Regions from separate parts of the Actinoplanes sp. NPDC021490 genome, predicted to be linked through region 1. Evidence: riboswitches for the same ligand, from Rfam matches in the RefSeq annotation. Region 1 holds a riboswitch; the other holds the start of a gene.

Region 1 (3,191 bases):
GCGCGGTTTCCTTGTACTTGACCTTCATGTCGGCGCCGGTCTCCTTCATCGTTTTGATGACCTTGTCGAGGGAGACGTGGTGGCGGCCGTCGCCGCGCAGGGCCATGCGGGCCGCGGTTACCGCCTTGACCGCGGCCATGCCGTTGCGCTCGATGCACGGGATCTGCACCAGGCCGCCCACCGGGTCGCAGGTCAGGCCCAGGTTGTGCTCCATGCCGATCTCGGCCGCGTTCTCCACCTGCTCGGGGGTGCCGCCCAGCACCTCGGCCAGCCCGGCCGCGGCCATCGCGCAGGCGCTGCCGACCTCGCCCTGGCAGCCGACCTCGGCGCCCGAGATGGAGGCGTTCTCCTTGAACAGCAGGCCGATCGCGCCCGCGGCCAGCAGGAAACGGACCACGCCCTCGTCGTCGGCGCCGGGGACGAAGTTCATGTAATAGTGCAGAACGGCCGGGATGATGCCGGCCGCGCCGTTCGTGGGGGCGGTCACGACCCGGCCGCCGGCCGCGTTCTCCTCGTTCACGGCCATCGCGTACGCGGTCAGCCACTCCATCGAATGCTCGACCGGGTTGCCGGCCGCCCGCAGCTGACGGGCCGTCGCCGCCGCCCGCCGGCGCACCTTGAGCCCGCCCGGCAGCACGCCCTCGGCCTCGAGCCCGGCCGCCACGCAGTCCCGCATGACCCGCCAGATCTCCAGCAGGCCGGTACGGGTCTCGGCCGCGGAACGCCACGCCGTCTCGTTCTCCAGCATCAGCCGGGAGATCGACAGCCCGGTCGACGAGGTCAGGCCGAGCAGGTCGGCGCCGCTCGCGAACGGGTGCGTCAGCGGGGTGCGGTCGGCGCGGACGACGCCCGTCTCGTCCAGCACGAACCCGCCGCCCACCGAGTAGTACGTCCTGCGCAGAATCTCCGAGCCGTCGGCGGCGTACGCGGAAAAGGTCATGCCGTTGGGATGCCCGGGGAGCGTGCGACGGCGGTGCAGCACCAGGTCGACGGCGATCTCGGCACCGGACGGCAAAGTCAGCGCCCCGCGCGCGTGGATGGCCGCGGCCCGCGCGTCGGCCGTGGTCACGTCGACCGTCTCGGGGTCGGAGCCCTCGAGCCCGAGCAGCACCGCCTTGGGCGTGCCATGCCCGTGCCCGGTCGCGCCGAGCGACCCGAACAACTCCGCCCGAACGAGCGAGACGGGCGAAGCCTGCGGAAGCGAGACGGGCGAAGCGGGCGGAACCGACACGGGCGAAGCCTGCGGAAGCGAGACGGGCGAAGCGGGGGGAACCGACACGGGCGAAGCGGGTGGAAGCGAGCCCAGCAGGGTGGAGAACATGCGGGCGGCGCGCATCGGGCCGACCGTGTGGGAACTGGACGGGCCGATGCCCACCGAGAAAAGGTCGAAAACAGACACGGCCATGGGGAGGCTCCCTAATCCGGCAAAAAGGTAGGCCTCCCTCGCTCTGTCATGGGGCCTGAGAGCTTCATCGGCCGGCGAACGGCCGATTTGCACCTTGGGCGCGGGAAGGTTCCCGGCTTTCCAGAGTTGCCGGCCACAGCGGTACGGGTGCCTGAGAGATTCTGAGGGAGAAGTTGCTCCTTCGGCGCCCCCCAACCCGAGGGGACTCTCCCGCTGCAGCCAAAGCGGTATGAAGTTGTGTGGACGCAACGTATCAAGATCCTGCGGGAAGCGGGACGTGAGCGCCCCGCTTCCCCCAGGTTAACCGGCTAGCAGCGGCCGAGGTCCTGCCACTGCTCGGTCCAGCCCGGCTCCGAGCCCTGGGTCCAGTAGCGGGCGCGCCACAGGTGCACGCCCTCCCCGGACTTGGGGCCGCTCGGGTCGCCGTACTTGCTCTTCTCGTGCTTCACCAGGTTGCCGCCGGTGTAAACCGAGCCGAAGGCCCAGTTCGGCGAGTTGGCACAGCTCGTACCGGGCGGCGTCGTCGGGGGTGTGGTCGGCGGCGTCGTGGGTGGGGTGGTGGGCGGCGTCGTCGGCGGGTTGCTGGTGCACCCTCCGGTCGAGGCCACCGTGTCGACGAACCGGCTGCCCGCCGTACGGTAACCGGCGGTCTGTGACGTCACCTGCGACGGCGACAGCACCTGGTTCTTGGCGAACAACACCCAGTCCACCTGCTCGACATACGTCGAGAGGCCGCCGGTGTGTGCCGCCGTGTCGATGAACCACAGGTTCCAATTGATCGTCATCGTCTGGCGCGGGAAGAACTTGCCGCCGTGATCGCCGACCTGCACGCCGTCGATGTAGTAGACGACGTGCCCGTTGGCCACCTGGGCCACCAGGTCGTGCCACCCGTCGAGGGAGCTGCGCTGCTCGGAGTGCAGGTTGTCGGCGTACCAGGGCTCGGCGCGGTACGTGTACCAGGTGGTCTGGTAGTTGATCGGCCCCTGCTCGCCCCAGCCCCCGTTGGGCAGGTACTCGCTGATGTCCAGCTCGCTGTAGGTCGGGTCGAGGTCGCCGTTGAGCGGGCTGATCGTGAAGAACGTCTGGTTGATGTGGTCGCCGTCGTTGCCGCTGACGGGGGTGTCGGTGAACCGCACCCGGCTGGCGTAGGTGCCTTCCAGGTAGCGCTTCTGGGTCGAGTACAGCTCGGCGTGGTTGGTGCCGGCGCCGGTGCCGTCGGTCGAGGCGGTCAGTTGCAGCACCTTCTGGCCGCCGCTGGTCGGGAACGTGATGTTGCTGGGTGACCAGTTGGCGCCGGGCACGCCCGGTCCGCCCTGGTAGCTGCGCGGGGTCCAGCCGTTGGCGGTCAGCGCGGCGTCGGAGGATGAGTTGTAGTGGAAGTCGTCGAACAGGTAGCCGCAGTCGGCCGCGGCGGCCGGTTCCGAGGAGAGGGCAACGGCGCCCGCCCCCGCGAGAACGGCGACCAGGGTGGCCGCTAATTGACGTCTGTCGATCTTCACGAGCAGACTCCTCCCAAAGAGGAATGGGGATGGGGGTGTTACTTGACCGCGCCGGCGGTCATTCCGGCGCGGATGTGCCGTTGGAACGCGACGTAGGCGATCAGCACCGGCAGCATGGCGATGGTCAAGCCGGCGAACAGACCGCTCCAGTCGCTGCGATACCCCTGGCTGACCGACAGGGCGGCCAGACCCTGCGCCAGGACGTACCGGTCCGGGTCGGGATTGAGAACCAGCGGAAGCAGGTACTGGTTCCAGAGCCCGAGGAAATTGAAGATGCCGACCGCGAA
Region 2 (3,191 bases), 120 kb from region 1:
CGGAGTCGATGGAGGCGAAGCCGTACAGGTGGGCGCCGCTGACCGTGGCGAAGACCACCGGATAGGGCAGTGCCGCGACCACTTCGGCCGACCAGGAGGGCACGGTGACGGTCATTCCAGCCCCTTTTCGCGTACGCGGGAAAGCAGTTGATTGATGGTGTCGCGGTCGGGGGCCGCGGGCAGGTCGGTGGCCGAGGCCGCGAGGGTGAGGTCGGCCTGCAGGGAAGTGGCCCAGGAGGTGACCGAGTCCCAGGTCATCGCGCCGTTCCTGATGTCGAGCAGCGTGGACCGCAGCGGGGTCACGTCGACGAGGACGTCGCCGGTTCGCAGCACGTGGGCGCCGGCCAGGAGCAGCCGGATCATGTGCATGGCCTGTTTCCAGTTGGTCTCGCCGGTGCGGGCGCGCCGGGCCGCGACGCGGTTGAGCTGGTCGCGGGCGTATTCGCCGTACGTGGTGGCGACCTTTTGGGAGAGGAATGCGCCCCGCAGGGACAGCAGTTCGGAACCGGCGGGGGAAACGGTTTCGACGATGGGGGACCAGAGCACTTCGAGAACGGTCGGGTTGGCTTGCAGGGCGAGCGTGCAGAACCGTTCGATTTCCCACGAGAACTGTTCGGGTTGCGGCCCGTCGAGGTGGGTGGGCGGCTTGTCCAGCGTCCAGAAGGAGCGGGTCGGGGCGACGAACACGCCGCGGCGGTCGTGGTCGGAGCCGGGCCCGGAGAGTCCGTACGCCCGCGATCCGACCACGACTGCGAGAACCGTGTGCCGCTCGACCAGTTCGATCATGCGGACGACGGTAGTGACGCCGGGCGGGAAATGCCGCCGATTTACAGGTCGAGGACCGTGCCGTCGATGTCGCCGATCTCGGATTCCGTCAGCGACAGGTTGCCGATGGTGGCGACGTTGTTCTCGAGTTGCCCGACGCTGCTGGCGCCGATGATGACGCTGGTCATCCGCTCGTCGCGCAGGGCCCAGGCGAGGGCCATCTGGGCCAGTGACTGGCCGCGTTTGCGGGCGATGTCGTTGAGCGAGTGAATGCGTCCGAGGGTCTGCTTGTCGAGCGCGTCCTCGTTGAGGAAGTGGCTGGTGCGGACGCGGGAATCGTCGGGAATGCCGCCGAGATAGCGGTCGGTGAGCAGGCCCTGCTGCAGCGGGCTGTAGGCGATGCAGCCGGCGCCGGCGTCGGCCAGGGTGTCGAGCAGATTGTCCTTCTCGATCCAGCGGTTGAGGATCGAATACGACGGCTGGTGAATGAGCAGGGGCGTGCCCAGGTCGCGCAGAATGGCCGCGGCCGCGGCGGTCTGCTGCGAGTTGTAGTTCGACAGGCCGACGTATTGGGCTTTGCCCGCGCGGACCACGGCGTCGAGCGCGCCCATGGTTTCCTCGAGCGGCGTCTCCGGGTCGGGCCGGTGGTGGTAGAAGATGTCGACGTAGTCGAGGCCGAGCCGTTTCAGCGACTGGTCGAGCGAGCTGATCAGGTATTTGCGGGAGCCGAAGTCGCCGTACGGGCCGGGCCACATCTCGTAGCCGGCTTTGGTCGACACGACGATCTCGTCGCGGTGCGCCTTGAGGTCGGTGGCCAGGATGCGGCCGAAGTTCTCCTCGGCGCTGCCGGGTGGCGGGCCGTAGTTGTTGGCCAGGTCGAAGTGGGTGACGCCGAGGTCGAACGCGCGGCGGACGATGTCGCGCTGGCGCTGCCAGGGACGTTCGTGGCCGAAGTTGTGCCACAGGCCGAGTGAGATGACGGGCAGCCGGAGCCCGCTTCGTCCGGTCCGCCGGTAGGGCATGGTGTCGTAGCGGTCGCCCGCGGGGGTGTAGGTCACAACCCCACCCTAGAGACGAGGGTGGTCTCCATGATCGCTGGTAGGTTGGGTGCCAGCCATGCGGGAGAGTCCGCCACGGCCGGAAACGGTTGAGGGCGGCGCCGAAGGGGCAAATCCTCCCCGGAACCTCTCAGGCAAAAGGACCGCGTGGGCAGGCGACTCTGAAGCATTCCTCGGACGGGATGTGACAGAGGGGGAGGCCGCCTTGTCGACCTCTCTCTCAGGAGTCCGTCATGACGTTCGCGAACCGGCATATCGGGCCGGACACCGACGAGCAGACCCACATGCTCAAGACCATCGGGTATGCGTCGCTGGACGCCCTGATGGACGCCGCGGTCCCCGAGGTGATCCGCTGGCACGGGTCGCTGGATCTGCCCGCGGCGGCCTCCGAGGAGGAGACGATCGCCGAGCTGCGCGCGATCGCGTCGCAGAACCGGGTGACGACCTCGATGATCGGGCTGGGCTACTACGGCACGCACACCCCGGCGGTGATCAGGCGCAACGTGCTGGAGAACCCGGCCTGGTACACGGCGTACACCCCGTACCAGCCGGAGATCAGTCAGGGCCGGCTGGAGGCGCTGCTGAACTTCCAGACCATGGTGACCGACCTCACCGGGCTGACCACGGCCAACGCTTCGATGCTGGACGAGGGCACCGCGGTGGCCGAGGCGATGACACTGGCCAAGCGGGCTTCCAAGAGCAAGTCCCAGGTGTACGTGGTCGACGCCGACACGCTTCCGCAGACGCTCGCCGTGCTGCGGACCCGGGCCGAGCCGCTGGGCATCGAGCTCGCCTTGGTGGATCTCGGCGCCGGTGAGGAGCTTCCGGGCGAGTTCTTCGGCCTGCACCTGCAATACCCAGGAGCTTCCGGCGCCGTACGGGATCACGCGCCGGTCATCGAGCAGGCGCACGCTCAGGGCGCGCTGGTGACCGTGGCGGCCGACCTGCTGGCGCTGACGCTGCTGCGCGCGCCGGGGGAGATCGGGGCGGACATCGCGGCCGGCACCACCCAGCGTTTCGGTGTGCCGCTCGGCTTCGGCGGGCCGCATGCCGGTTACCTGGCCGTGCGGGCCGGGCTCGAGCGTTCGCTGCCGGGCCGCCTGGTCGGGGTGTCGAAGGACGCGGACGGCGCCCCGGCCTACCGTCTGGCGTTGCAGACCCGGGAGCAGCACATCCGTCGTGAGAAGGCGACCAGCAACATCTGTACGGCGCAGGTCCTGCTGGCCGTGATGGCGAGCATGTATGCGGTCTATCACGGTCCGCAGGGGCTCCGCGACATCGCCAAGCGGGTGCACAACCACGCGTTGACGCTGGCCGGGAGTCTGGCCTCCGGGGGTGTCGAGGTGGCGCACAACGCGTTCTTCGACA

Evidence for each region. Region 1 has a riboswitch for glycine ahead of ACZ3I4_RS19745 (L-serine ammonia-lyase). Riboswitches for the same ligand answer to the same signal wherever they lie in the genome.
Region 2: it holds a riboswitch for glycine, as region 1 does, so the genes downstream of both, gcvP (aminomethyl-transferring glycine dehydrogenase) here and ACZ3I4_RS19745 (L-serine ammonia-lyase) in region 1, are expected to answer to the same signal.

What each region holds. Positions count from the first base shown of each region.
Region 1 is NZ_JBVHFW010000006.1:379,538-382,728, forward strand. It holds gene ACZ3I4_RS19745 (L-serine ammonia-lyase) at 1-1,405, opposite strand, end outside; glycine riboswitch at 1,447-1,531, opposite strand; glycine riboswitch at 1,535-1,628, opposite strand; gene ACZ3I4_RS19750 (glycoside hydrolase family 16 protein) at 1,714-2,904, opposite strand; gene ACZ3I4_RS19755 (carbohydrate ABC transporter permease) at 2,943-3,191, opposite strand, start outside.
Region 2 is NZ_JBVHFW010000006.1:255,823-259,013, reverse strand. It holds gene ACZ3I4_RS19200 (nucleotidyltransferase domain-containing protein) at 1-115, opposite strand, end outside; gene ACZ3I4_RS19195 (nucleotidyltransferase domain-containing protein) at 112-786, opposite strand; gene mgrA (L-glyceraldehyde 3-phosphate reductase) at 828-1,823, opposite strand; glycine riboswitch at 1,875-1,979, shown strand; gene gcvP (aminomethyl-transferring glycine dehydrogenase) at 2,057-3,191, shown strand, end outside.